Regions from separate parts of the Mesorhizobium sp. P2_E7 genome, predicted to be linked through region 2. Evidence: predicted binding sites of a transcription regulator. Region 2 holds the regulator's gene; each other region holds the start of a gene.
The links. The regulator LexA, encoded in region 2, represses DNA repair genes until DNA is damaged. The targets are predictions, from matches to a motif close to TGTTCNNNNTGTGTTCNG.
Positions count from the first base shown of each region.

Region 1: the regulator LexA is predicted to act here: its motif matches at 1,878-1,895, upstream of dinB (DNA polymerase IV).
Region 3: the regulator LexA is predicted to act here: its motif matches at 3,640-3,657, upstream of AC1DYC_RS22100 (ImuA family protein).
Region 4: the regulator LexA is predicted to act here: its motif matches at 2,876-2,893, upstream of AC1DYC_RS20895 (helicase-related protein).

Region 1 is NZ_JBFUER010000001.1:221,830-229,210, forward strand. Features, by position in the region: gene AC1DYC_RS01115 (type I secretion system permease/ATPase) at 1-247, shown strand, start outside; gene AC1DYC_RS01120 (excalibur calcium-binding domain-containing protein) at 304-573, shown strand; gene dinB (DNA polymerase IV) at 578-1,819, opposite strand; gene AC1DYC_RS01130 (hypothetical protein) at 2,049-2,285, shown strand; gene AC1DYC_RS01135 (hypothetical protein) at 2,661-3,410, shown strand; gene AC1DYC_RS01140 (hypothetical protein) at 3,605-4,012, shown strand; gene AC1DYC_RS01145 (hypothetical protein) at 4,288-4,509, shown strand; gene AC1DYC_RS01150 (hypothetical protein) at 4,650-4,799, opposite strand; gene AC1DYC_RS01155 (PRC-barrel domain containing protein) at 4,899-5,183, opposite strand; gene AC1DYC_RS01160 (hypothetical protein) at 5,279-5,551, opposite strand; gene AC1DYC_RS01165 (hypothetical protein) at 5,740-6,039, shown strand; gene AC1DYC_RS01170 (DUF982 domain-containing protein) at 6,055-6,357, opposite strand; gene AC1DYC_RS01175 (DUF1236 domain-containing protein) at 6,570-6,899, shown strand; gene AC1DYC_RS01180 (hypothetical protein) at 6,994-7,197, shown strand; gene AC1DYC_RS01185 (DUF2934 domain-containing protein) at 7,285-7,381, shown strand, end outside.
Region 2 is NZ_JBFUER010000001.1:1,151,980-1,159,360, reverse strand. Features, by position in the region: gene kynU (kynureninase) at 1-419, opposite strand, end outside; gene AC1DYC_RS05850 (GntR family transcriptional regulator) at 588-1,367, shown strand; gene lexA (transcriptional repressor LexA) at 1,575-2,342, shown strand; gene AC1DYC_RS05840 (ComEC/Rec2 family competence protein) at 2,336-4,792, opposite strand; gene gltX (glutamate--tRNA ligase) at 4,916-6,340, shown strand; gene gltA (citrate synthase) at 6,523-7,381, shown strand, end outside.
Region 3 is NZ_JBFUER010000004.1:164,948-172,328, forward strand. Features, by position in the region: gene AC1DYC_RS22080 (DUF4153 domain-containing protein) at 1-1,148, opposite strand, end outside; gene AC1DYC_RS22085 (HpcH/HpaI aldolase/citrate lyase family protein) at 1,760-2,641, shown strand; gene AC1DYC_RS22090 (DUF1737 domain-containing protein) at 2,708-2,914, shown strand; gene AC1DYC_RS22095 (metallopeptidase family protein) at 3,079-3,501, opposite strand; gene AC1DYC_RS22100 (ImuA family protein) at 3,680-4,720, shown strand; gene AC1DYC_RS22105 (DUF6504 family protein) at 4,662-6,140, shown strand; gene AC1DYC_RS22110 (error-prone DNA polymerase) at 6,137-7,381, shown strand, end outside.
Region 4 is NZ_JBFUER010000003.1:357,269-364,649, reverse strand. Features, by position in the region: gene AC1DYC_RS20895 (helicase-related protein) at 1-2,710, opposite strand, end outside; gene phbB (acetoacetyl-CoA reductase) at 3,419-4,144, opposite strand; gene AC1DYC_RS20885 (acetyl-CoA C-acetyltransferase) at 4,233-5,417, opposite strand; gene phaR (polyhydroxyalkanoate synthesis repressor PhaR) at 5,718-6,332, shown strand; gene AC1DYC_RS20875 (N-acetyltransferase family protein) at 6,357-6,833, opposite strand; gene AC1DYC_RS20870 (rhodanese-like domain-containing protein) at 7,022-7,381, opposite strand, start outside.

The DNA.
Region 1 (7,381 bases), 930 kb from region 2:
CGTGCGGCAACGCGGCGGCATCGTCGTGCTGGTGGCGCACCAGCCGAGCGCGCTCGCCACGGTCGATTTCATCCTCGCCATGAACCAGGGCCGCGTCCAGGCTTTCGGCCCCAAGCATGAGATTTTGGCCAAGCTGTTCCCGCGGCCGCAGCCGGCGGTGGTCGCCATGCCGCGTCTCAGACTCGCCACCGAAGAACCGACGCCCGGCGCGGTGGCGGCAGGCGTCCGAAGGGAGGAACGATGCTGAGCCGCTCCCACCGATCCATTCCACGCCATCAGGTGGGCAGGTTGAGGTGGCTGGCCATGCTGGCACCGTTCATCCTGTTGTCCGGCTACATCGTCTACGGCTTTCTGGGCGTCCGGTTTGACTCGCCCTGGGCCGTGCTCAGGCACCTTGCGGCATTTCCGAACTGTAGCGCTGCCCGTGCCGTCGGCCTGGCGCCTGCGCATAGGGGAGAGCCGGGCTACTGGACGACGCACGATGCCGACCATGACGGCATCGCTTGCGAGCCTTGGGATGGGGCAAGCGCAAGCGGCGTCAAGGTGCATCGCTATTGGCACACCGGCCGATAATTTCTCACAGCTCCTTTTCCGCCAGTTCGCGGAAGGCGTCGGGAACCGAGCGCCGGGCTTCCAGCGCCACCGCGCCATAGCCCACGGCCTCTTTGCCAAATCGCTGGCGGATCTTGTCGATGGCGCGGTCGGCGCCAAAGCGCGCCAGGCCTTTTTTGCTGCCGGGCCGCTGTTTCTCGTCAGCAAGCCCGAGCGGCAGGTCCAGCTGCAGCTCGGCACTTTCCTCGAGTTGCGACACCGAGATCGCCAGCAGCGAGATGGACTTCTCGCCAGCGTTGGCGGCAAGCACGCCGCGCACCAGTTCCTCGGCGATTTCGGCCAGCATCACGGTTGCTGAAATCGGCTGCTCGAGCGTCAGCGAGCGCGTGACCGCGCGTAGATCGGCAAAACGCACCCGCACGGTCACCGTGCGACCGGGCCGCGATTTCGCCCTGAGGCGGCTGGCGACCCGATCTGCCAGGTGCAGAAGAACAGGCCCGAAGACATGGGCCTCGGCCGGCCGCTTGCCGAGCGCCGACTGCGCGCCGGCCGAATGCGCCCGCCGATGCGTCTCGAGTTTTCGCGGGTCGCGGTTCCACGCCAGCGATGCCAGCTTCTCGCCGGCGGCGGGGCCGAGCAGCCGGCGCAGCGCGCCGCTGTGGGTCTTGGCCAACTGGCCGATGGTCTCGACACCGATCTCGGCCAGCCGCGCCTTGGTCGCCGGGCCGACGCCCCACATCAGTCCGATCGGCAAATCGTGCAGGAAGGCGAGCTCCGTTGCCGGATCGACCACCACCAGCCCGTCGGGTTTCGCCACTTGCGAGGCGATCTTGGCCAGGTGCTTGGTGCGCGCCACGCCGATCGAGATCGGCAGGCCGAGCTCGGCCCGTACACGCCGCCGCACCGTGGCGGCGATCTCGGCCGGCGACCCGAACAGATGCGTGCAGCCGGCGACATCGGCAAAGGCCTCGTCGATGGAAATGCGCTCGACCAGCGGCGTGAAATCGTCGAGCACTTTTATCGCGGCGTCGCCCAGCCTCTGGTACTCGCCGAAATTTCCGCTGACAAAGATCAATTGCGGGCAAAGCTCCCGCGCGCGTCGGCCCGGCATCCCGCCGCGCACGCCAAAAACCCTGGCCTCGTAAGAAGCGGCCAGCACGACGCCGCCACCGACGGCAATCGGCTTGCCCCTGAGCGACGGGTCGAGCAGCTGCTCGACCGAGGCATAGAAGGCATCGAGATCCGCATGCAGGATGGTGGGTTCCATCCCGACCGTTCCTTTGGGCGTTGCAGCATTAGCCGCGTCTGTTGCTAGGGTGGTTTTGACGAACAAATAGAGAACAAACAGGGTCCACTGTCAAGCGCGGCGCTTACGTCTAGTGAATTCGCTGGAGACCCAGGCCGTCGATTGATCTGCCTTGTCCGGGGCCGGCGGAACATTGTCGCTCGCCACAGCGTTCATTGTCGTGAAGGGACGCTGTTTCGTGGAGGCCGGTATGGGCCAGTTCGAGATGATCGACCTCGTCAGCGTCGTTGACGCCTGCACGAGCGATCGCGTTGCCGGGCACTGCGTGTCGATGGCCAAGGCGGTGGAAGAGTTGCGGGTGCTGACCGGCGATTTCGTGTCGCCGGACGAGGCGGTGGCCAATGCCCTGTCTGCGGTGGCGCTGAGGCGCGGCTGCGCCGTGCTGTTCGATGAACAGGCCGGCGCCGATATCTTGCGGATGCCATAGGCGCAATGCCGCAAGCGCTTGGAAGGTCGTGCCTGCGGGGCGACCAATCGGCCGTATCCAGCATTCGACGCCTGCTCGATAAGTTACGCGACGACGGTCATGGTTCCGTTGGCTGCGACCTAAGTGTCACGGCCAATTGGGCCTAAGGTCTGATCAGTATAGGGCGTCAGTCGCGCAAAGGGCCGATCCGCGCCGTGATTTTCATATTCGTCTTATATTTCAATGATTTACAAAATCGTCTCCGGCCTTTTGCAGGCCGACTATCGCGTATCGCAACCACATTTGTCTAAAGTTTACCCAGTCGAATTAGCAAATTCTCATATGACGCTGCTATAGCCGAGTCGGCGGAGGTGGCTATCCCCTCGAGGAGGTATCATGACATCCCGAAAAACTCTTTTGGCGGCGGTTGCCGCGTTTGCACTCCTGGCCTCTCCGGCCTTGGCCGGTGCTGGTGGTAACGGCAACGGTGGTGGCCACGGCCATGGTGGTGGCAATGGCGGCGGCAACGGCAATAACGGCCAATCCGGCAACAGCGGCAAATCCGGCAACAGCGCGTCGCATGGCAAGTCGGCAGCGGCTCATGCCGGCAAGAAAGCTTCGACCGACGACCAGGCTGTCGATGACGTCGAAGTCGCCGCGACGCCCAAGGAAAAGAACATCCACGCCAAGCTTGGCCGGCTGAACTCGCTTCAACGCAACATCAACGCCTATTTGAACTCCAAGAGCAAGAAGTTCGCTGGCATCCAGGCTTTTGTGACGCAGTCGGCAGTAGCCAAGAACGCTCAAGCCGCGGTCGTAGCCGCTGATCAGGCGGTCCTCGACGCCCAGGCCGCGCTCGAAGCGCTAAAAGCGAAAGCGGCTGACCCGCTTACCCCGCCCGACGAGGTCCCGACCCAGGTCGATCTCGATGCCGCGCAGGCCGCGGTGGATGACGCCACTCAGGCGGCACTGGATGCCAAGGCTGCGGCCGTCCAAGCTGCCGCCGACATCCCATCGCTCGATGACGCACTCGCCGATATGGCCAACAAGCCGGTCGACGCCGAGGTCACCGACTGGGCCAACGGCGTGCTTGCCGAGAAGATCGACCAGATGGCCGCCACGCTGGCTCCTCCGGCAACGCCGTAAAGCCGATCGCGGTTAAAACGGCCAATCGAATGACCAAGCCGCTGGGGTTCGCCCCGGCGGCTTTTTTGACGGCACGAGGGAACTGCCAATATCAAGGGAAAAGCGTTACTAACCCCAAGTATGGCATGGAAAATCTTCACCCGCGGATGTAGCCTCTGCAATGCTTGGGTAAACGGCATCGGGGGAGAAACGACATGCCTAGGGTTTCAGAACTTTTTTTCAAAACCGCCATCGTGTTCCTCATATTGGGGATTGCGGCCGGCTTGCAGATGGCCATCTCCGGCGAGCACAGCGCTTTCCCGGCGCATGCGCATATCAACCTGCTGGGCTGGGTGACGAGCGCCATCTTCGGCGGCTACTACGCGCTCAATCCACAAAAGGCGGCGCGCCGCATCGCCATGATCCACTACTGGCTCTACACGATTGGCTTGGTGATCATGCTGCCGGCCCTCTACGTGATGTTGCAGGGAAACCCGGCGCTCGAACCTGTGGTTGCCGGCGGCTCGCTCATCGTCGCCGCTGCCGTTCTGGTCTTTGCTTTCGTGGTCTTCTCGCCCGAAACGGCGCGTTCTGCCGCAGCCGTACCGTCGGCCACTCGCTGACTTGTTCGCATAGGCGATCGCAGTCCGGCCCTCGTCGCCAACAGCGACGGGGGTAGGTCGGCCCGTTGGCCGCAGCCGGTGGTTGCGGGCGCGTGTCGCCGCCTCGGGCCGCCGGCCCTCCCGTATTATTTCGTGACCATTTTACGCTGGAACCTTCCCCAATACTGCGCGTTGCCGCGACTGTATTCGTGCTGCCTTATAAATAGGCAGTCATGGGTACAGCCAAGCGGGCAGAGGGCAAAACCAGGCATGGGTTGGGGGAGGAGCACTACACAATGTCGAAAAGAGAAATCGGAACGTCCGCCTCACTGGGCAGACGCATCGCCGATCTGAAAGCCAGGATGCGAAACGCTAGGATTACCGAATACGAGATGCAGACCTTCCAAAAGGTCGCGGCCATTATGGGGGGTAGCGAAGGGTCCCTACGCATCGATGCCGACGACCTGATCGCGGCGTCCTTCGTCACCGAGGCGCTGGGCGATCCCGCTTCGAACTAAAGGTCCGGTCGCGCGCCCGTCGGCACTCAAGCGCCGGCGGTTGCCGGGCGCCGGCTCGCCGGCCGCCGTCGGAGCGCGCACGCGCGCGCTCAGCGTCGGGCGATTGCTTGTGCGCGCTTGAAGAGGCCGGATGAGCGATCTCAATGGCGCTTGAAATACTGGACTTCGCGTTCGTGTTTCTCGGCCGCCTCGCGGCTGTCGAAGGTGCCGAGGTTGCGTCGCCGTCCGGTCTTTTCATCGACCTTGCGCGAATAGAGGCGATATTTCCCTGATTTGAGTTTTCTGATCATCGGTCTCTCCGTGATCACCAGAGCGCCGCTGAAGCCAAGCCGCCAGGGCGCACTGGCGTGACGAACGAAGGCCCGGCCGCAGCCGGACCCTTCGAAATATCAGTCGCGATGCTCCGGCATCGCCTTGAGCTGGTCCTTGGTCCAGCTGGTGACGGCGTGGACGTCGCCGTCATCGTCGCGCATGAAATCCAGCTGGCTGGTGGCGACCGCAACCGGCTTGGCGCCGATGCCAAGGAAGCCGCCGACGTCGATGACAACCTCGCTGCCATGCAGATGATCGACCGAACCGATCTTCTCATCGTCGGGGCCATAGATGGTCGCGCCTTCGAGTATCTCAGGCGTCAATTCCGTGCTGGCAAGTCGTGCGTGATTGGTGTGATCCATGTCTGGTCTCCTTCGGGGTTGGATGATTTCCTAACCAGCGAACAGACGAAGAGTTCCGGCAAACACCACCAAAGTCCGCGTAGACTGCTTCGAGCCTACACCTCGTCGAAAGGGCCACCGCGCCTCGCGGGGTCGCGACCAATGGCGGCTTCCTCGGCATCGTCGGGCAAGGCTTCGTCGCTGTCCTGATAGGGGTTGTCATCATCTTCCTCGGGCAGGTCGCCTTCCTTCTCGACACCGGTGGTGTCCGGCAGGCTCTCGTCGTCTGCCCCGTCGGGCAGGATCCTTGCGCCACGCAACGCAGCCCAGTCCTGCTGGTGTGGCGTCGGGGCTTCCACTTCGTCGCTTGGTTTTCTACGCGGGTCCATAATTTTCTCCCTGGGTTGGTGCCTTGCGTCGAGAAGGTGGAACTCGCCGCCGGCAAGCAGGTTCCCGAAACCGGTCCACCTTGCTCGGAAACCACTTTGGGAGGACCACGTGAGGGACCACTTGGGGAACCAATTGCTGCTGGGCTGCATTTGCCAAAAGAAGACGATTCCAGACCGGAGACCGGATCATGAAGATCTTTGTTTTCTTGCCGTGCGCGCTGCTGGCACTTGCCGGCGCTGCCGCCGCGCAAGACAGCGGCGAGGGCTCCCCTCCCGCGCCTTGCCAGGCGCAGCCCCAGGATGGCGGCCAGCAGCCGCCCCCCACCGATGACGGCAATGGTAATTCGGCCGACAAGCTCGGTTCCTGCGACGGCGTCCTGCAGCCGCCGCCCAGCGGTGACCAGGGCATGACGCAGCCGCCGCCGGATCAGGGCAAGACGCCGGTGATCAAGCCCGGCGAGGTGCCTGTGCAGCCACCGAAGCAATGATTTCGTTTGAGGTCCCTACAGTGTGGGCCGGCCAGTTCCTGCCTTGGCCAGCCGTAGCGCCGTGACCGGATCAATGCCGGTCCAGGCAATGCCGGTCGCCTCGGCAAAGGCTGCGAAAGCCCGCCGCGCCTGGTCCTTGGTCAAGTGTCCGGCCCGGGCCATTTCGCAGGCCCTCAGCGCCGTTTCGTAAATCTTGCCCCGCCTGGCGTGCGGCCATTCCTGAAGAAAATTCTGCATCTCGGCCAGCGTCGCGATGTCGCGTTTGAAGCCGGCGCCGACGGCAATCGCCACCGGATTTTGCAGCCGCATATCGTCCATTTTGAAGGTCTCCTGAGGGATCGTCCTTCAATGCGAATCATGCCGGTGCGGTTCCGGCAACAATGGCTGGTCGGGCCGATCAATTAGTCTCCACTTACGGAACAAGACCGTACCGGAGGCGTTTGCCTCCAGGAGCCCGCCATCTCGATTTGTGCTGTTTTCGCCTCGTGCGGGAACACGGCGGAGCTCGCCAACAACGACAGGAGACGAAGATGAAAACCGTCCTTATTCCCGCCGTCGCCGGGCTCGCCATGATCGCTGGCCTAGGCGTTGCCGCCGCCGACGAAGTCATCGTCACGCAGCCGGCGCAGCAGCAGGTGATCATCACCCCCGAACAGCGCACGGTCGTGCACCAATACGTGAAGAAACATCCGCTTGCCTCGATCAATCTCCTCGGCGTCGAGCTGAATGTCGGCTCCGCCTTGCCCGACACTGTCGAGCTGCAGGAGGTTCCTGACGTTCAGTACAGATACGCTGTTGTCGACAACCATACAGTGTTGGTCGATCCCAGCACGCGCCGGATTGTCGAGGTGGTCGAGTAACGCTCGACAACCGACCTAACCATTCATCGGTGATACGGCCCTGTCGTTCTTCTCAACAAGGGCGGCAGGGCCGAATGACGAAAGGAGCATTGCCATGTTGCCGCATGTTGAGACCAATGTGGCGGCGTGTTGCGACAAGCTGTTGGCTGAGCGCAGCACCGCGCTGTTGTCGATGAAGGAAGCGATCGATCTGCTGCGGGAACGCACCGGCACGGATCGTTCGGATGCCGACCTGGCCGCGCTGATCACCAAGAAAGCGGCGCTGCTCGGCGTCGCGGTCGTTTCCGATCCGCATTGAAAGCACACTCAAGACGCCGGCTCAAATTTCGGCTAAGGTTTTCGTGGAATCTGGACCAACCGATCGGACCCAACCACGGAGGCTTAAGTGACGGACGACAGACAGGACCGCATTCGCCAGCGGGCACACGAGATCTGGGAACGGGCTGGCCGGCCGGAAGGCGCGCATCAGGAGCATTGGGAAC
Region 2 (7,381 bases):
GAAGCGACGCCTTCGGCCATATAGAGGTCGGTCGGGAAACTGTCGCCCTCGGCAACGATGACCGAGCGGTCCGGCCGCATGCCGAGTGCCGCGTGCAGCAGCTTGTAGATGTTGATCGAGGTCGTGTCGCAGACCACCGTCTGCCCCTCAGCCGCGCCGATCAGTCGTCCGAGCTGATCGCCGAGCTCCACCGGCATGTTGAACCAGCCGGCAGTGTTCCAGGCGCGAATGAGATCCTGCGCCCATTCCTGCATGGCGGCCTGCTGCAATTCGCTGAAGACGGCCGGCGACGCGGCACCCAGCGAATTGCCGTCGAGATAGATCACGCCCTGCGGCAAGACAAAGCGTTCACGCATGGAACGCAGCGGATCGGCGGCATCCATCGCTTCGATTGCAGCGAGATCGGGTGTCATGCTCATGATCCGGCGCTCCTCCCTGAACAACAGCATTCGGCGGAGCCTGTCCGCCCTAAACATGCCGGCGATCTTGAGGGGTCCTCCTGGACCTGTCAAACATTATATATAATTTGCGTGATGAAAGGCTTTGATATATAATCAGCAGCCGAGCAATCTGACTGATGGGTTACGATGTTGGACGACGAGCAGTCCTCGAAGACGGAAACGGCCTATCGGCTGCTCAGGCGCGATATTCTTGCGACCCGGCTGGCGCCTGCCGCGCCGTTGAAGCTGAGCACGCTGCGCGGCACCTATGGCATCGGCTGGACGCCGCTGCGCGAGGCACTGTCACGACTGGAAGCCGAACGGCTTGTGACCGCCATCAGCAACCGTGGGTTTGCGGTCGCTCCCGTGTCCCGAGCCGAGCTCGAAGACCTGGCGCGTGCGCGACTGGTGGTCGAACTGCCCTTGCTGGTGGAATCGATCGAAAAGGGCGACCATCAATGGGAAGACACGGTCGTTGCCGCCCACTACCGCCTCTCACGCTGCGGGTCCGTTCTCGATGATCCCTCGGATGAGGCCGTCGATGCGTGGTACGAAAAACATGATGCCTTCCACGCGGCGCTGCTCAGTGCCGCGAGATCCAGCTGGCTGCTGCGTTTCAACGCGACGATCTCCGATCAACTGCATCGCCACCACCGCTTTCTGGGCCTCGCGCCGACGCTGCGCGCGGCCGCCGGCCGCGAGGACGGACACCAGAAGGCCATGGAGGCGCTGCGCGACGCCGTGGCGATCGAACACCACACCGAACTGATGGAAGCAGCCCTTGACCGCGACACTGAGGGCGCAAAAACGCTGATGAGCGTTCACATCGGCTACACGCTGCAGGTCTATGCCCAGAGTGAACCGGGCGCGCCGACGGATGCAGCGCAGCCCCGCCCGAAAAAGCGGCAGCGATCTGGCAAGGCATGAATTGACCCGATGGCGCAGGCCACCGGCGTTTTCACTCCGTTGCCGGCAAACGAGCGCGGGCGCCGATCGCGGCGCGGAACGTTACGCTGAACAAAACGTCAACGCATTCATTAAACTTTAAAAGGTTGCGGAACACAACTGGAACAGATAGTGTTTGTTCTGGGTTTGTTTTTTCTGATTCTGGTTTCAGAACCCGTGGGGGCCGCGATGCTGACGCGCAAACAACATGAACTCCTGATGTTCATCCATGAACGCCTGAAGGAGAGCGGAATCCCGCCGTCTTTCGACGAGATGAAGGAGGCGCTCGACCTTGCGTCCAAGTCCGGCATTCACCGCCTGATCACGGCGCTGGAGGAGCGCGGTTTCATTCGCCGGCTGCCGAACCGGGCGCGCGCGCTGGAAGTGCTGCGGCTGCCCGACTCGATCGCACCCGGCCTCAATGCGGCGAAGAAGTTCTCGCCAAGCGTCATCCAGGGCAGTCTCGGACAAGGCGGTTCTGGCCAGGGCGGTGTGGGGCAAAGCGGTCTCGGCCGTCAGATCAAGCCGGCCTCATCGTCGCGTTCGATGTCGGCCGGCAATGACGACGCAGTTTCGGCGGTGTCGATCCCGGTGATGGGCCGCATCGCCGCCGGTGTGCCGATCGACGCCATCCAGCACCAAACCCATTCGATCTCGGTGCCGCCGGACATGATCATGGGCGGCGAACATTACGCGCTCGAGGTCAAGGGCGACTCGATGATCGAGGCCGGCATTTTCGACGGCGACACGGTCATCATCCGCAATGCCGACACCGCCAGCCCCGGCGAGATCATCGTGGCGCTGGTCGACGAAGAGGAAGCGACGCTGAAACGCTTTCGCCGCAAGGGCGCCTCGATCGCGCTGGAAGCCGCAAACCCGGCCTATGAAACCCGCATCTTCGGGCCAGACAGGGTCAAGGTGCAGGGCAAGCTTGTCGGGCTGATCCGGCGCTACTGAGCCGGCTTAGTTTTGTACTTTTCGCGCTCCTTGTAGGGCGGCAGGCCGCGTGCTTCGCGTGAGAAGCGGCGTTGCTCGTGCCAGGGACGATAGGGCTTGTCGACGGCGAAACGTATGGTTGGCGTTGTCGCGGCCGATTGCGGATCGAAGAAGACGGCGGCACTGCCGTCGCGGGCAAGCTGCTTCTTGGTCACGACCAGCACCAGCGGGTCGCGACACGGATTGTAGGCGGTGGCATCGTCGATGACGATCAGGCTCGCGAAAGCGCAGGCCGGTCGGGCTGTCTTGCGGTCTTTTGCCAGCGCGATGATGGCTCCGGCCGGGTGCCGGGCAATGCAGAGATCACCTGTGCAGTAGAAGGGCGAGCCGGGCGGCAGGTCGAGCGGATCGAGATCGAACCGCGTATCCGTTGCCTCGAAAATCTCAGGCGGGATAATGGTTTCCGCCCTTAGCGCGCGTTTCCAGTTGTCTGTGGTGAATTCGTTGGAGCGTTCGCGATTGAGGGCTAGCTCGCCGCCTCCGATCGGCACGGCCACCAGATGCGCATCCTCGGAGATGAGCACATCGGGCGTGCGTACCTGCGGCACCGTCAACAGGCCAGCCAGCGCGAAAGGCACGGCCGCCAGCCGAAGCCATGTGGTGGCCATGGTGGCGATGACGAGGGCGACCGCCACCAGCAGCACCGAGCGGATAGGGATCAGCCCGACGGCATCGACCGGCGAACGTTCGGAAATCCAGGCGGAGATGGCGATCATGGCCGCCAGACCCTTGCCCATCACATAGAGGAACGGCCCATCGGCGCCGAATGGCATCGCCAGCGCGCTGAGCACGGCAAAGGGCATGACGATTAACGATACAATCGGCATCACGGCCAGATTGGCGAGCAGGCTGAGCGGTGACACGCGCTGGAAATGCCAGATGGCAAACAGCGCCGTGGCACTTCCAGCGATAATCGAGGTCATGGCGAGGCCGCCCATGGCCAGCAGGAATTTTCGCGACAGGAAGCTGACGAAAGAGCGCCTCGCAGGCGGCGTTCTCACCCTGTCGGCGCGGTAGTCGGCCCAGCCGGCATAGGCGCCGACCAGGGCGGCGGTGGCGGCAAACGACATCTGGAAACTCGGGCCGACGACCTCATGCGGCGACACCAGGATGACGGCGATCGCCGAGATCGCCAGGTTGCGCATGGTGAGCGCCGCCCGGTCGAACAGCACGGCGATCAGCATCACCGCCAGCATGATGAAGCTGCGCTCGGCGGCAACCACAATGCCTGAAATGACGAGATAGGCGGCGATGGAGACAAGCGCTGCGGCGGCTGCATATTTCTTGACCGGCCGGCGCGAGGAGAAATCGGGAAACAGCGCGAAGGCGCCGCGCAGCAAGCCCATGATGGTGCCGGCAACCAGCGCCATGTGCAGGCCGGAAATGGAAATGATGTGGTAGATGCCGGTGCGCCGCATCGCCTCGTTGACCTCGTCCGGAATGCCGGCGCGCACGCCGACGATCAGCGCTGCGGCAATCTCGCCTTCGGCGCCACCGATCTTGCTCCGGATGTGGTCGGCTATGTTTTCGCGGGCATTCTCAATGGCCGAAGAGAGCCGTGCGGTCAGCGGCGGCGGTCCCTGCGCGGCGATGGTTTTGGGATTGCCGAGAAAGAAGCCGCTGCCGCCGATGCCGGTGAAATAGCTGTCGAAGGAGAAATCGTAGCTCTCCGGCCGCACCGGACCGGTTGGCGGCAGTAGCCTGGCATAGCCGGTGATCAGGGAGCCGGCGGTCATATCGGCCGGAATCCCACGCGCCGAGAGCCTGACCCGTTCCGGCGCGTAGCGCAGCTTGGGGTAAGCGGTGGAAATCACGTCGAGCGTCAGCCTGACGCGCCCGTTTTCCATCTCTTCGAGACTGACGACGCGGCCGGTCAACCTTGTTTGAATCTCGGCGCCGAGCATCTGCGTGCCGGCGCGCCAGGTCTCGACCTTGGCGGCGACGACGCCAAGCGCGCACAGCATGGCAGCCATAAGACACAGATGCGTCCTCGGCCGCGACCGGGTGACGGCAGCACAACATGCCAAGAGCAGCACGATGGAGATCGGCTGGGCAAAGCCGGGCTCGTCGGGCAGCGAGAAATAGACAATGACGCCGGCCGCCAGGAAAACCGGCACCAGCAGGAAGGCAACGCCGCGGTCGAGTTCGGTGCCGGCCGCCACGGCAACGCTGCGGCGGATTGCGGGCCATGACGAACGGCGCAGCAGCCGGCGCAAACGGACTGTAGGTGCGGGCGCGGTGACCGGGACCGGCGCGGCGCCATCCGGCGGCAAAGGCACGATGCCGGGCTGCAGTTCGGGCAGCGCAACCGGCATCGGCTCGGCATAGGGAACATCTGCAAACAACGATCGTTCGCTGACGCTTGCCTCTGCGCCCTCGCCCTCCTTCCCGCCCCGGCCCCGTTCAGCCATCGGGTCTGCCCCTTGCGCCCCAGACCCCCTATGCTACATGAACGCGCAAAGCGCGAAAGTCCGCGCGATCACGCCCCCGCTTTCTAGCCTTGCCCGAGAATTGCCATGTCCAACAAAATTGCCATGTCCAACAGGGTGGTCACCCGTTTTGCCCCCTCGCCCACCGGCTACCTGCATATTGGTGGCGCGCGCACCGCGCTGTTCAACTGGCTGTACGCCAAGCACACCGACGGCACGATGCTTCTGCGCATCGAGGACACCGATCGCGAGCGTTCCACCGAAGCGGCAACCCAGGCCATTATCGATGGGCTGACCTGGCTCGGCCTGTCCTGGGATGGCGGTGCCGTGTCGCAGTTCGAGCGTGCGCCGCGCCACCGCGAGGTGGCCGAGGAATTGGTGCGCCTGGGTAAAGCCTATTACGCCTACGAGACGCCTGCCGAGCTCGAGGCGATGCGCGAGGCAGCGCGCGCCAAGAGCCTGCCGCCGCGCTACAACGGCGCGTGGCGCAACCGCGACGCCTCCGAGGCGCCCGCCGGCGTCAGGGGCGCCATCCGCATCAAGGCGCCGACCGAGGGTGAGACCGTGGTGCATGACCGCGTGCAGGGCGAGGTGCGCTTTCCCAACAAGGATCTCGACGATTTCATCATCCTGCGTTCGGATGGTGTGCCGACCTACATGCATGCCGTCGTCGTCGACGACCACGACATGGGCGTCACCCACATCATTCGCGGTGACGACCATCTGACCAATGCCGCGCGCCAGACGGTGATCTACAACGCCATGGGCTGGGAGGTGCCGTCCATGTCGCACATCCCGCTGATCCATGGCGCCGACGGCGCCAAATTGTCGAAGCGGCATGGCGCCCTCGGCGTCGAGGCCTATCGCGCCATGGGTTATCTGCCCGAGGCGCTGCTCAACTATCTGGCACGCCTTGGCTGGAGCCATGGCGACGACGAGGTGATGTCGATCAAGGACATGATCGCATGGTTCGACATTGGCGACGTCAACAAGGGCGCGGCGCGCTTCGACTTTGCCAAGCTCGATGCGCTGAACGGCGTGCATATGCGCAAGATGGACGACGTCCAGTTGCTCGACATCTTCGTCGCCACGCTTCCCTATCTCGAAGGCGGCCCGGCGCTGGCTGCCCGCCTTGACGACACCAGGAAGGCGCAGCTGCTGGCCGCGCTGCCTGGCCTGAAGGAACGCGCCAAGACACTGGTGGAGCTGGCCGATGGCGCCGGCTTCCTGTTCGTCGAGCGGCCGCTGCCAGTCGACGAGAAGGCGGCAGGCCTGCTCAATGCCGATGCGCGCGCGATCCTGCGCGGCGCGCATGCGGCTTTGCAGACGGTTTCGGGCGAGTGGACGGCCGCTGCGGCGGAAGCCGCGGTGCGCGCGTTCGCGACGGCCGGCGGCCACAAGCTTGGCGCGGTGGCCCAACCGCTGAGAGCAGCCCTTACCGGCCGCAGCACCTCGCCCGGCGTATTCGACGTGCTTGCCGTGCTCGGCCGTGAGGAAAGCCTGGCGCGGATTGCGGATCAAATCGATTAGGAGCGAACTGGCCCAAGAAGATTGGCATTGAAAGGCGCGTTTCGCAGTGCAACATTAGGCCTTGGCCCAATCTGGCACGCACCCTCCCAAAATGCGGTGGCGAGTTCGCGCATTCCGGTGATTTCGACGTGTCGTTTGCAGGAATTGCCTTGCCGGCATGAGGAACATGAAGGAGTTTGAGAATGAGCGAAGCTGCGACAAAACTGGAACCCGGCAGCAAGACGACGCACCCGTCGACTGCCACGCTCGAACTGGCCGGCAAGACGCACGAATTCAAGGTGCGAAGCGGCTCGGTCGGGCCTGACGTCATCGACATCGGTGCGCTTTACAGCACCACCGGCGCCTTTACCTACGACCCCGGCTTCACCTCGACGGCGAGCTGCGAGTCGGCGATCACCTTCATCGACGGCGATGCCGGCATCCTGCTGCACCGCGGCTACCCGATCGACCAGCTGGCCGAGCATGGCGATTTCCTCGAAGTCTGCTACCTCTTGCTCTACGGCGAACTGCCGACCAAGGCGCAGAAGGACGATTTCGACTACCGGGTAACGCGCCACACCATGGTGCATGAGCAGATGTCGCGCTTCTTCACCGGCTTCCGCCGCGACGCGCATCCGATGGCCGTGATGTGCGGCGTGGTCGGCGCGCTGTCGGCCTTCTATCACGACTCAACCGATATTTCGGACCCGTATCAGCGCATGGTCGCCTCGATGCGGCTGATTGCCAAGATGCCGACGATTGCGGCGATGGCCTACAAATACCATATCGGCCAGCCCTTCATTTACCCGAAGAACGAGCTGAACTTCGCCGCCAACTTCCTGCATATGTGCTTCGCGGTTCCGTGCGAGGAATACAAGATCAATCCGGTGCTGGCGCGCGCCATGGAGCGCATCTTCATCCTCCATGCCGACCACGAGCAGAACGCCTCGACCTCGACGGTGCGTCTCGCAGGCTCGTCGGGCGCCAACCCGTTCGCTTGCATCGCCGCCGGCATCGCCTGCCTGTGGGGTCCGGCGCATGGCGGCGCCAACGAGGCCGCGC
Region 3 (7,381 bases), on a different contig from region 2:
AGCCATTCGTTGGATTTCCTGAGCGCGATGCGGGCGATGATCAGGGCAAGCCCTGATGCCACCAGCCCCATCCAGACGAAAGCCGCGATGCGCCAATAGGTCAGCGCATAGATGCCGACATAGAGGTCGAGCCGCAGGATCGACGAGATGACCAGCACGATGTTCTGCGCCGCCCAGGCATAGACCAGCCGGCGGATCAGCGGATCGCTTGATGTTTCGCTGCCCGGCCGCAGCGCCGCCAGCACGAAGCCGGCGGCCAGCAACGCGGTAACGATCAGCGGATAGGCGCCGCGATGCGCATAGGCGGCGTAGCTCATGCCATCGGGAAGCGCGACCCCACCCCAGAGATAGGCGGCATCAAGCCCGGTCTGCAACGCAAACAGGGCGTTGAAGACGAGCAGTGCGCGCAGGATGGCGCCATTGCCGAAGACGATATCCTCGACGACATGTCGCTCCGATTTGGCCGCCGGTTGGGCGCCGGCAAGGTTCTGCCGCGGAATGCGGCGCGGAAAGCGCGGCAGGCGTGGCCGCAGCAAGGCCCAGACGCCGGCGAGCACGAGCAGCCAGAAGGCAATCCGCGCCAGCTGGATGAGATCGAGGAGCTTCATCAGGTCGATCAGCGACAGCCAGTAATCGATGACCGGATTGGCGGCGCCGAACAGCGTCAGGAACACAGCGCCCAGCGTCAACGGCATGACCCAGACCGCGATGGACGCAAACCGGATCCGCCGCCGGCCGAACCGGCGCGCCGTCTTGCGCCAGCGAATGAAGTCGCTGGCGATTCGCAGCGGCACTGCCAGGAGAAACAATGCGATCTGACCGGCAATGCGGGCAACGCTGCGCCGCAGCCGACCGGCCAGCGACAGCGCAAACACCACCATGGCAACGAGCGCGACCGAGACCGACAGCGGGCTGACATTTTCGGCCAGCGGCAGCAGCGCGACGAACAGGGCGGCCGGCCTGAGCCACGGCATCGGGGAATTGAGGGCAGCGGGATGCACGGCGACAACCGCGCCGGCCGTCACGATGGCGAACAAAAGGACGGTGATCCCGGCCGGCTGGTCGTAGAAGAAAAAATCCGCCAGCGCGACGAGCAGGACGGCGCTGCCGAAGCGGCTGCAAAAGGTCGGCGAAAGGGACGATGTCATGCACGGACTTTCCTGATGATCCCGCCGGCGGGCGGGCGGATAAAAGGGAGCAGGCTTGCCTCGTGGCGAGGGCGGGCCTCCGGCCGCGGCGGTTCGACCAGCCACCAGCTTTCGCTGCGCAGCCGGTAAGGCAGGGACCAACGGTGGATGTTTCGCTGTTGCATGCCGCTGTTGTCGCGGATCCGCATGGATACGACAGGGCACAGCGGAGGAGGTTTTCCGCAGAAACGTGCAGTTTTCGTGCAGGACCTGCGCTTCGAGGCTGGGGCGCTCCCCTAGCTAGGCTCCTTTCCTCTCCCTCCGGAGGGGGGAGAGGTGGCTCGGCGAAGCCGAGACGGAGTGGGGGAACCACCTGGCAATCGCCGCGAACGGACATAGGAAGGGCACTAGGCACAAGCATCGCCTTGCCTTGCGCCGAGGGGTCGACCCCCACTCCGTCGAGCTTCGCTCGACACCTCTCCCCCGATCGACGGGGGAGAGGAAGGGCGCCCTTCCGCAACTGCCGAGGAGGACAGGCAGGTGAAGCGCCAGCTTCGGCGATTGGCTCGCAGCCCAGCCGAAGCGACTGTTCCACCCTTGCCTCACCCGCTCCCTGGCGGCATAGATCGGCCATGACAAGCGAACCCTACCGCCCGCGCCGCTCTGTACTCTACGTCCCGGCCTCCAACGACAAGGCGCTGGCCAAGATCGCGACGCTTGCCTGCGATGCCGTGATCATCGACCTCGAAGACGCCGTTGCCCCCGCCGACAAGATCGCCGCGCGCGAAAAACTGGCCGGCATTTTCACCAGCCGGCCGAAACAGCACTGCGAGATGATCGTGCGCGTCAACGCACTGGCCAGCGAATGGGGCGCCGACGACCTGCTGGCCGCGGCGAAATTCGAGCCCGACGGCATCCTGCTGTCCAAGGTCGCCACACCGCGCGACGTCCTCGAAGTCGGCGACGTCCTCGACGACAATTTTGCCCCCGACAGCATCAAGCTCTGGGCGATGATCGAAACGCCGAAAGCCATGCTCAACATCGGCGCCATCGCCGAACTCGGCCGCGACCCGGCCTCACGCCTCAATTGTTTCGTTGCCGGAACGAACGATCTGGTCAAGGAAACCGGCGTTCTGGCGACGCCCGACCGGCGCTACCTCGTGCCGTGGTTGATGCAGATGGTGCTGGCGGCGCGCGCCGGCGGCATCGACATGCTCGACGGCGTCTCCAACGATTTTCGCGATCCTGAAGCCTTTGCGCGCGAGTGCACGGAAGCCGCCGCCATGGGCTTCGACGGCAAGACGCTGATCCATCCGGCTCAGATCGACGCCGCCAATCGCACCTTTGCGCCCGCGCCCGAAGCCTTGGCCGAGGCGCGCGCGGTGAAGGACGCTTTCGCCTTGCCGGAAAATGCCGGCAAGGGCGTGATTGCGCTGGACGGCAGGATGGTCGAGCGGCTGCATCTGGCGCAGGCCGAAAAACTGCTGGCGAAGGCGGCCGCCATCAGCGCATGATTGGCTAAGCCGGCTTCGAAAAAGATCACGCCTGACAACTCGGAATTCCAGGACAGGACCTGACCCATGAGACTTTACCGCTTTCTATCCGCCCCTGACGATTCCACCTTCTGCCACAAGGTGACCGCGGCGTTGAACAAGGGCTGGCACCTCTACGGCTCGCCGACCTACGCCTACGACAAGAAGACCAAGTCGATGCGCTGCGGTCAGTCGGTGGTGAAGGACATCGACGGCCAGGAATACGGGCCGGATACCAAGCTGAGCGACTGGTAGGCTTGCAAGCACCGACGCAGGCTGTGTCGAGATTCAGGTCAGGCCGAGCCGAGAATGGCTGATGATACCGAGAACCGGGGCGGAGCGTACTTTTGGGTACGTGAGCACCGGAAGCGCAGGAGGCTGCCGTTCGCAGGCCGGCCTCACCTGAATATCGGCACAACCTACTCGGTCGCCTCTTCGATCTTCTCCATATCATCGTCCGACAGGCCGAAATGGTGGCCTATCTCGTGGATCAGCACGTGGGTGACGATGTCGCCCAGCGTCTCTTCGTTCTCGGCCCAGTAGTCGAGGATGGCGCGGCGGTAGAGCGTGATGCGGTTCGGGCCCTCGCCGGTCTGCGGGTTCCAGCGTTCGGCGATCCCGCGGCCTTCGAACAGGCCAAGCAGGTCGAACGGCGTTTCCAGCGACAGATCGTCCATGATCTCGTCGGTTGGGAACTCGGCAATCACGATGACGATCTCGCCGGTCAGCTTGCGAAAATCGTCCGGCAGATGTGCGTACGCCTCCAGCGCCAGAAACTCCATTTCCTCGATCGAGGGCGAGAGTTCGTCGTGCCAGGTGCGGGTCTTGTAGATGCGGGCCATGCTTTGTCCTTTGATCCCGGCATATAGGCTTTCGCACCGGACTCGGCAATGAAGCGGCAATTCCATGACGTCAATGACCATAGAGGAATAAATTCCTTCTGACTCCGCTTGACTCTTCCGACGCCCTCTGGAATCTATAGGAACATAACAGGAACAATTGTGCGAGAAATTGACCGTCATGGCGACTTCAGCCGTGGCGCGGGAGACTGTTTTTGCCCTGCGCCGCCAGATCGCGAAGATCGAGGGAACGCTGCCCGAGCGCATGGCCGCGCCGGCCAGCGAGCGGCTTCGCGCGGGTGCTGACGGCTATGTCGGCGCGCCCGACCTCGATGTCGCTCCGGATGTCACCATCATCCGGCGCGGCCTCGCCGTGGCCTCGCCGGATGCCTTCCTGCCCACCGGCGTCGAACGCCTCGATGCAGCGCTGAGCGGCGGCCTGCCGAAAGCCGCGCTCAGCGAAATCCATGGTCTCGAGACCCGCAATGCCGGGGCTGTCGCCGGCTTTGTGCTGTCGCTGGTCAGCCTGATCCTCAAGGGACAGAACCTGCCCGTGCTGTGGATCGGCACGTCGGAGATTTTTCGCGAGGCCGGCTTTCCCTATGCCAGGGGATTGCAAACCCTGTTCGGCATCGCGCCGGAGCAATTGCTGTTTTCCGAGGCACCGAAACTCACCGATGCGCTGTGGGTGGCCGAGGAGGCCGCGAAGATGACCGCGCTCGCCGCAATCATCCTCGAAATCCGCGGCAGCCCGCAGCGGCTCGACCTCACCGCAACGCGCCGGCTGCACGCCCGCGCCCAGAACGCCGGCCGGCCGGTGTTCCTGCTGCGCCAGGCCGGCGAGGCCGAACCGACCGCCGCCCCGGTGCGCCTCATCGTGTCGGCCGCGCCGGCGGCGTCACGCCGGACGATCGCCGGGCCGCTTGCCGGCTCGATCGGCCGCCCCGCCTTCACCGTCAGCATCGGCAAGAGCCGCACCGCTCTGCCCGGACAATTCACACTGGAGTGGAACCCCGATGAACACCGTTTCGAAGAAAGACGGCCGCGCGAAGAACGGCCAGAGAATTCTGTCGCTGTGGTTTCCGCATCTCGGGGCGGAGCGGATCCTGCGCCAGCGCCTGGGACGGTCGTGGCGTTCCCGGCCGTCGGATCATTTGCCTTTGGTGATCAGCCATCGCGACCGCAACGCCCAGCGCATATCGGCCCTCGACGAGCGGGCTGAGGCGCTGCATCTGAAGCGCGGCATGGGCATCGCCGACGCGCGCGCCATGCATCCCTCGATCGACATTGTCGAGGCCGATCCGGAGGCCGACCGACGACTGCTCGAAGGCCTCGCCGACTGGTGCGACCGCTACACGCCGCTGGTGGCGCTTGACGGCGCCGACGGGCTTTACCTCGACGTCACCGGCTGCACGCATCTGTTCGGCGGCGAACGCGCCATGCTGGACGATATTCTTGCGCGCTTTTTCCAGCAGGGTTTCGATGTCCGCGCCGGGCTGGCCGCGACGCCGGGCGCGGCCTGGGCGGCGGCGCGTTTTTGCGGCGACCGCATCGTTGTCTCCGGCGAGGAGGAAGCGCTGCTTGCCCCTTTGCCGCTGACCGCTTTGCGCATCGAGCCGGATATCCGCGCCAGCCTGGAAAGTGTTGGCCTGCGCACCGCCGGCGCGGTCATGGCTGCACCGCGCGCGCCGCTCGCCCGCCGCTTCGGCGCCAGCTTGCTGTTGCGTCTCGACCAGGCGCTCGGGCGCCTCGACGAGGCGGTATCGCCGCGCCTCCCCGTGGCGCCGCTTTCGGTCGAGCGCCACCTTGCCGAGCCGGTCGTGCTGACCGCCGAGATCGAGCGGCTGGTGGAAATGCTGGCGGTGACGCTGAAGGTCGACCTCGAGCGCCGCGGCGAAGGCGCCAGGATGCTGGCGCTGCTGTTGTTTCGCGTCGACGGCGCCGTCAGCCGCATCGCTGTCGGCACGTCACGGCCCTTACGCGAGCCGAAGCTGATCCAGCGCCTGTTCCACGAGCGGCTTACCGCGCTCGAACAGGATATCGATGCCGGTTACGGCTTCGACCTGGTGCGGCTTTCCGTGCTGGCGGCTGCCGCCTTCGACATGCAGCAGGCCGATTTGACCGGCGAGGCGCAAGATGACGGCGCCGACATCGCGCTGTTTGCCGACCGCATCCGCGCCCGGCTCGGCGACAATGCTGTGCTGAAAGCGGTCGCCGTCGAAAGCCATCTGCCGGAACGCGCCGTCGCCACCATTCCTTTCTCCGAGGCGCCGCAACGAACCACACCGCCGAAAAAGCCCGACCGGAAAGACGCGCCGCCGGCAACCATCTTCCCGCCGGAGCGGCCGATCCGGTTGTTCCGTTCGCCCGAGCCGATCGAGGTGCCGGCGACCGAAATGCCGGAGGGGCCGCCGATGAATTTCCGCTGGCGCCGCGCGCTTTATCGGGTCACGCGTGTGGAGGGGCCCGAACGCATCGCCGCCGAATGGTGGCATGAAGCCGTCAGTGATCCGGTCACCTCCACCCGCGACTATTTCCGCATCGAGGATGCCGACGGCCGCCGCTACTGGCTCTACCGGCAAGGCCTCTACGGCAACCCGCAAGTGCCGCCGCGCTGGTTCATGCATGGGGTGTTAGCATGAACGCGCTCACCGTCATCCCCTATGCCGAGTTCGGCATCCAGTCGAACTTCTCCTTCCTGCGCGGCGCCTCCAAACCGGAGGAGCTGGTGGTGGCCGCCAAGCTGATGGGATTCTCGGCGATAGGGCTTGCCGACCGCAACACGGTCGCCGGCGTGGTCCGCGCCTGGCAGCAGGCCAAGGTCGAGAAGCTCGCCTACCACCCCGGCTGCCGGCTGGTGTTCGGCGATGGCACGCCGGACATTCTCGCTTACCCGCAGAACCGCAAGGGCTGGGGTCATCTCTGCCGCATGCTGACGCAGGCCAATCTGCGCGATGAAAATGAGAAGGGCGCGACCCTTCTCCAGCGCAGCGACCTGTTCGAATGGGGCGACTTGCTGTCGCTGGCGGTGCTGCCCGATCTCTCGACGAATGCTGACGATCCCCTGGCATTGATCCGTCAGTTGAAGGACCGGTTCGGCGCAAACCTGCGGCTTGGCGTGGCGCCGGACTATCGCGGCAATGACCGCTTCCGCATCGAGCAGGCGGCCGCCATGGCCGAGGCCGCCAGCGTGAAACTGATGGCGACCAACGATGTGCTTTATCACAGCGCCGAACGGCGCTCGCTGCAGGATGTGCTCACCGCCATCCGCCTCAATGTGCCGGTCGCCGAGGTCGGGCTGGAGCTGACGGCCAATGCCGAGCGCCACCTGAAGCCGCCGCTGGAAATGGCGCGTCTCTTCCGACGCCATCCCCAGGCGCTTGCCGAGACCCTGCGCTTTGCCGAGGAGCTCAGCTTCGCGCTCAGTGACCTCCAATACAATTATCCCGACGAGCCGACGCAATCGGGCCTCGGGCCGCAGGCCGAGCTCGAGCGTCTGGCCAGGGAGGGGGCCGCCACGCGCTATCCGGCGGGCGTCCCCGCTTCCGTCTCGCAGCGCATCGGCGAAGAGCTCGCTCTGATCGAGCGCCTGAACTATGCGCGTTATTTCCTGACCGTCTACGACATCGTCCAGTTCGCCCGCAACGAGGGCATTCTTTGCCAAGGCAGAGGCTCTGCCGCCAACTCGATCGTCTGCTTCTGCATCGGCATCACCGAGGTCGGCCCGGAGCGCATCGACACGCTGTTCGAGCGGTTCATTTCCGAAGAGCGCAACGAGCCGCCCGACATCGACGTCGATTTCGAGCATGAGCGGCGCGAGGAGGTGATCCAGTACATCTACTCCAAATACAGCGCCAAGCGCACCGCGCTGGCGGCCGCCATC
Region 4 (7,381 bases), on a different contig from region 2:
CGACCTGCATTTCCGAAACAGCCTCCGCTGCCGCTTCGGCGGCGGGCTCTGCGGTATCCTCTGACGTGACCTCTGCGGCGGTAGCTTCAACGGCCGCATCCGGCTCTGTGCCCTCGGCCGGCGCTTCGGCTGTCACATTCGCTGCCGCGGCTTCCGCCGCTGCCTTTGCAGCCGCGTCCGCTGCCAGCTTGGCCGCAGCCGCTTCCCGCGCGGCATTGTCCTGCGCCTCCAGCCGCGCCTTCACTTCCGCGGGCGGCTTCGGCTCGGCGCGGTAGCCGAGGCCTTTGAGGATCTCTTCCATGTCGTCGGCGGTGGCGCCGAGGATCGACATCATCGGCGGCGTCACCATGAAGGACTGGCCGTCATAGGCGCCGTCCGGGCGCTGACCGAGGCCGGGCTTCCAGTTGGTCGCCGGCCGAATCAGGTCGGCCAGCCGCTCCAGAATGTCGATGCGCACGGCGCGGCGGCCGAGATTGCGGTAGCCGGCGAGCTTGTAAAAAGTCTTGTCGAAGGCCGGATCGATAACCACCGAGGTGCGGCCGGAGGCCAGCGCGTGGACCACGTCGCCAAAGCCGGGCTTGTCCTTGCCGTCGTTCTTCAGCGCCCATAAAAGCGTGATCAGTCCGGCGGGCGCCGGCTTGATCAGCGCCGGCACGAAGACATGGTAGGCGCCGAAGCGGACGCCCAGCCGGCGTAAGGCAGCGCGTCCCTCCTGGTCGAGCGACTTCATCTCTTCGGCGATATCGCGGCGGTTGATGAGGCCGAAATGCTCGACGAGCTGGAAGGCGATGCCGCGGCCGATGCCGGTGATCTGCTCGGCATTCTTCAAGTCGACCAGCGGCTTCAGCAATGACTCGATCTGGAAATTGACGAAGCGCTCGGCGCGCGCGGCCACCTTGTCGCGGGCGGGCCCGGTCAGCTGCTCGTCGGCCAAAAGCACCAGGCGCGGCTTCAGCGCGTCCTCGCCGGCAACCAGCGTGCCGATCGGCGCGCCGATCCAGCGCAGCGTGCCGTCGGAGCCCAGCGCCAGGTCGCCATTGGCGCAGGCGCCGAAGCGTTCGGCGCGCGCTTCGAACTCGGCGGCCAGTGCTTTTTGGGCTGCCGTGCGCACGGCCTTGGCGTCTTCGCCGCCGGCACTCTGGTCGGCGGTGAAGCGGAACCCTTGCAACTCGCCGACATGATGGCCTTCGACAAGGACGGTTCCGGTAGGACTGATTTCGGCTTCAGGCATTGTATTTTCTCTAAGGCGCCGCATGAGGACGGAAGTCCTGCGGTCTACAAACCGTTTCGTCAACCGCTCATGCAGCGCATCCGACAATCTGTCTTCGATTTCGCGCGTCTTTTCCTGCCAGTGTGCCTGATCGGCCAGCCATCCCGGTCGGTTGGACACGAATGTCCAGGTGCGGATCTGGGCAATGCGATGCGACAGCGTATCGATATCGCCTTCGGTGGTGTCGGCCCGGCGCACCTGCTCAGCCATGTAGTTCTCGTCGACATGGCCGTGTTTGGCGAGGTCGGTGTAGATCGAGGCGATCAGGTCGGAGTGCTGGGCCGGCGCGATCTTGCGGTAGTCGGGCAGCGCGCAAGCTTCCCACAGCAGCGCCACGCGTTTGGGGTTGGTGGCGAGAGCGCGGATATCCTCGTCGCGGGAGAGATGTTCGAGCGCCTGCGCATCGACCGCCGGCAGCGCCCGCGTCAGGCCTTCGACCGGCGCGTTGGCCTCGATCGAGCGTTTCAGCGCATCGAGGCTGGCGAAATCGAAATGCGCGGTGCGCCACTGCAGCACCTTCACCGGATCGAATTCATGGCCTTCGATGCGCTTGACCAGTTCCTCGTCCAGCGGATCGACTTGGCCGGTGACGCCGAAAGTGCCGTCGCGCAGATGGCGTCCGGCACGGCCCGCGATCTGGCCGAGTTCGGCGGCCGTCAGATTGCGGTACTGGTAGCCGTCGAATTTGCGGTTCTGGGCGAAGGCAACATGATCGAGATCGAGGTTGAGACCCATGCCGATGGCATCGGTGGCAACGAGATAGTCGACATCGCCCGCCTGGAACATTGCCACCTGGGCGTTGCGGGTGCGGGGCGACAGCGCGCCGAGCACGACGGCAGCGCCGCCTTGCTGTCGGCGGATCAGTTCGCCGATGGCGTAGACCTCGTCGGCGGAGAAGGCGACGATGGCGGTGCGACGCGGCAAACGGGTCAGCTTCTTCGAACCGGCATAGGCGAGATGCGACAGCCGTGGCCGCGTCACCACCGAGACGCCCTTCAGCAGGCGCTGCAGAATGCCATGCATGGTGGCAGCGCCGAGCAGCAGCGTTTCCTGGCGGCCGCGCAGGTGCAGGATGCGGTCGGTGAAGATATGGCCGCGTTCGAGATCGCCGGCGAGTTGCACCTCGTCGATGGCGACGAAGGCGGCATCCGTCTCGCGCGGCATGGCCTCGACGGTGCAGACCGAATATTTCGCGCCGGGCGGCTGGATCTTTTCCTCACCGGTGATCAGCGCCACCTTGTGGGCGCCGACCTTTTCGCAGACGCGGGCGTAGACTTCTCGCGCCAGAAGGCGGAGCGGCAGGCCGATGATGCCGCTCTCATGCGCGACCATGCGCTCGATGGCGAGATGGGTCTTGCCGGTGTTGGTCGGCCCAAGCACGGCGGTCACGTCGCGGCCCGACAGGATCAGCGGCTCGGTATGTTTCGGCTGGATGTTCATCGGCCTGGAAATGAGGCTTTCTGCATCGTGTTGTCGGGAGCGCACCTTAACTGGCGCGTATGACAGGCGACACATAGGGATTTCAACCGCGAAGCGAAAGCGGAATGTTCCGGTCGTCAGTTGCGGAGTCTTCTTCGCATTCCGGATTCGCTCCCGATTAACAGTTGGAACGAGTCTGGAACGAATCGGCGACGAATCAGTGACTCCTGCAGATTCAGCTTTTGTTCACGGCTACATGTGGGTTTTGCGACTGGGAGTCGCACCACATGCTGAATCGCCGAAACTGGCCCGATTCATGCAGGGCGAGCTTTGGCATTAACCTTTGCCGGTGAAGCGTCGTCGTGGCTCGCTCGGCCTCAGTCAAGATTATGAAATTATTGAGTTTTCTTAACAAGCCTTAACCATTTGGCCGGGCATTTCGGCCTTCGTCATTAACGTTTCGGTCAAAGCCGGAACGAATCGGCGACGAATCAGCGATGCCGGGACTTTCCCGTTTTGTTCACCCCAACATGTTGTGTTATCCACAGCTTGTCCACCGACAATTCACAGCTTGTGAAGCGGGTTTCGCACAGACCGAGCGGAGGCAGTTAATCTTTGCGTGCCGGAATGGGGCAGCGCCTCACCCCCAGGCTCTCCGAGCATGCCGGCCGGCGATGGAAAAACGGGTCCGTTCAAGGGCCCGTTTTTCTCTCAGCCGAAATATTGGTCTCAAACGAAGTACTGGCCGCCATTGGCGGTGATGGTCGAGCCGGTGATGAAGCCGGCGTCTTCGGAAGCGAGGAAGACGACGCAGCGCGCGATCTCTTCCGGTTCGCCGAGCCGGCCGACCGGGATCTGCGGGATGATGCGTTCGTTGAGCACTTTCTCGTCGATCGCCTTGACCATCTCGGTGGCGATGTAGCCGGGGCAGATGACGTTGACCGTGATGCCCGCGCGGGCACCTTCCTGCGCCAGCGCCTTGGAGAAGCCGATGTCGCCGGCCTTGGCGGCGGAGTAGTTGACCTGGCCGGCCTGGCCTTTCTGACCGTTGATCGAGGAGATGGTGATGACGCGGCCGAACTTGCGGTCGCGCATGCCGCCCCACAACGGATGCGTCATGTTGAAGACGCCGGAGAGGTTGGTGTCGATGACCTCTTTCCACTGCTCGCGCGTGAGCTTGTGGAACATGGCGTCGCGGGTGATGCCGGCATTGTTGACCAGCACCGAGACGGGGCCGAGATCGGCCTCGACCTGTTTGATCCCGGAAGCACAGGCGTCGTAGTCGGCGACGGACCATTTGTAGGTCTTTATGCCGGTCTCGGCGCTGAATTTCGCCGCAGCCTCGTCATTGCCGGCATAGTTGGCGGCAACGGTGTAACCCGCATTCTTCAGGCCGATCGAAATCGCGGCGCCGATGCCGCGTGATCCGCCAGTGACGAGCGCTACTTTGGTCATGTGTCCTCCCAGGCATTAAAGTTGTCGCATGAACGAGTGGGTAATTCCTCTTTCCCCACCCGCTTCCGTTGGTACCTAGTTGTCGTTCTTACAGCGCTTCCACGCACAAGGCGACGCCCATGCCGCCGCCGATGCAGAGCGTGGCGAGGCCCTTCTTGGCGCCGCGGCGGCGCATCTCGAAAACCAGCGTGTTGAAGACGCGCGCGCCCGACGCACCGATCGGATGGCCGATGGCGATCGCGCCGCCATTGACGTTGACGATCGAGGTATCCCAGCCCATCCCCTTGTTGACCGCACAGGCCTGGGCGGCGAAGGCTTCGTTGGCCTCGACGAGGTCGAGGTCCTTGACCGACCAGCCGGCCTTTTCCAGAGCCCGCTTCGAAGCGGGAATAGGTCCGGTGCCCATGATCGCCGGATCGACGCCGGCGGTCGCCCATGAGGCGATGCGCACCAGCGGGGTGATGCCGCGCCGCGACGCTTCGGCCTCGGTCATCAGCAGCGCGCCGGCCGCGCCGTCATTGATGCCGGACGCGTTGGCGGCGGTCACCGTGCCGTCCTTGTCGAAGGCCGGCTTCAGCTTGGTCATGGCGTCGATGGTGGCGCCGTGGCGGATGTATTCATCCTGGTCGACAATGGTGTCGCCTTTCCTGCCCTTGATGGTGACGGCGACGATCTCGTCCTTGAACTTGCCGGCCTTCTGCGCGGCCTCGGCCTTGTTTTGCGATGCCAGCGCGAACTGGTCCTGGTCGTCGCGGGTGATCTGGAACTGGCGGGCGACGTTCTCGGCGGTGTTGCCCATGTGGTAGCCGTTGAAGGCGTCCCACAGGCCGTCCTTGATCATGGTGTCGATCATCTTGTAGTCGCCCATCTTGACGCCGGCGCGCAGGTGCTCGGCGTGCGGCGACAGCGACATCGATTCCTGGCCGCCGGCGATGATCACCTTGGCGTCGCCGGTGGCGATCTGCTGCATGCCGAGCGCGATGGCGCGCAGGCCCGATCCGCAAACCTGGTTGAGGCCCCAGGCGGTGGTCTCCTTGGGCAGGCCGGCATTGATCGACGCCTGGCGGGCGGGGTTCTGGCCCTGGGCTGCCGTCAGCACCTGGCCAAGAATGACCTCGTCGACTTCGCCCGGCGCGACACCGGCGCGCGACAAAAGCTCCTTGATGACGATGGCGCCAAGCTCATGCGCCGGCGTGGCGGCGAAGGCGCCGTTGAAGGAGCCGACAGCGGTGCGTGCGGCGCTGGCGACGACGATTGAATTGGCAGCGGACATGTTTCTCTCCAGACTTCGAGGTCGTATTCTTGGGTGTTTGTTGGACTTTTCTTGCCCGTTCCACACCCCAAGTCAAACCGGAAATGGGCATGCCGGCCATGCGCCGCAAGCAGGGCACGCGCGCTCGGCGCGATCGCCTGGGCTTTGCTGCGCAGCATATTTAGCCCGCCATGCAGCAATAAATGATGCCGCACTGCACAAAGCGCTTGGAATTATGGAGCTTTTGCGCATATCCTTAAAAATGGCGCAATCGTTACCGGCGGCTTACTCAGGCACGCCGGTGTCCCCGGGAGGATGCTGATGGCCGCGAAAGACGACCCAATCATTATCAAGAAATATGCCAACCGCCGTCTCTACAACACCGGCACCAGCACCTATGTGACGCTCGAGGATCTGGCCGAGATGGTCAAGAAGGGCGAAGAGTTCACCGTCCAGGACGCCAAGACCGGCGACGACATCACCCATCCGGTGCTGACCCAGATCATCTTCGAGCTGGAGAACAAGGACGGGCAGAACATGCTGCCGATCCCGTTCCTGCGCCAGCTGATCGCCTTCTATGGCGACCAGATGCAGATGATCGTGCCGAGCTTCCTCGAACAGTCGATGATCGCCTTCTCCAAGGAACAGGAACGCTTCCGCGAGCAGATGAAGGGCGCGATCGGCAAGTCGCCGCTGGATGTGATGAAGATCGCCACGCCGATCAAGGCGCTGGAAGAGCAGACGCGGCGCAACATGGAAATGTTCCAGAACGCCATGCGCCTGTTCACGCCGTTCCCGTCAGCCACCTCGAACGGCGCTGCCGCGGCCGCACCCGAGCCGGCCCGCAAGGAAGCGCCGGAAAAGGGCGGTGACGACCTTCAGGAGTTGAAGGAACAGATCGCCGCCATGCAACGCAAGCTCGACACCATGTCGTAGCGGCGGCCGTATGGCCTGACCGGTTCAACCCGGTTGGGCCTTGCCGTCACGGTCGATTTTCAGCTGCCAGGGTTCCCAGATTTCGTCGGGCTGCCCGCCGAGCGAGCGGTAGAATGCCTTCGCCGGCAGGTTGGATTTCAGCACCGTCCACTTGATGGCCGAGGCGCCAATGTCGGCGGCGTATTGGCGCAGGTGTTCTACAAGCGCATGGCCGACCGCCATGCCGCGTGCCGGTTCAGTGACGTAGAGTTCCTTCAGCCAGACAACCGGCTTCAGATCGTAAGTCCAGGGGATGATGTAGTGGACGGCGATGCCGGCGATGACGTCCTCTCGCTCCGCCACGAACACGCCGAACCGGGGCGACGGCCCCAGCCCGTGCTCGATGAGGTCCGCTTCGGTGAGGCGGAACTTGTCGTCATAGCCCTCGAAGATGGCCAGCGCCCGCATGAGAATGAGCACCTCGCCGACATCCTGCCGCTCGAACGGACGAACTGTAGCCATCGCCTTCTGCATGCTTCCCGTTGTCTTCAATGTCGACCATATAGCGTGCGCGCTCCCGCGCCAGCCGAGAACAGTTCGGCGTATCACGCCGAACTGTTCTCGGTCTTTTCTTGACGCAATTCCCTAAGGGAAAGCGCTGCGCGCTTTTCCCGGGAAAACCGCGGCACACTTTTCCTGGAATTGCTTGATCATGCCTGCAGAACACCGGGCTCCTTGCCCGACGCGAAGGGGCTGCCTTCGTCCTGCCAGCCGGTGATGCCGCCGATCATGATCTTCACGGGACGGCCGAGGCTGGCCAGCTTGAAGGCTGCCTGATCCGCGCCATTGCAATGGGGTCCCGCGCAATAGACGACGAACAGCGTCTCTGCCGGCCACTGCGCCATCCGCTCGGCCGATATTTCGCGGTGCGGCAGATGCAGCGCGCCCGGCACATGGCGGCGTTCATAGGCGTCCGGCGAACCGACCACATGCAGGAGGACAAAATCCTGCTCGCCGCTGCGCAGCGCCGCTGCGACGTCCGAGCAATCGGTCTCGACGGAAAGCCGGCG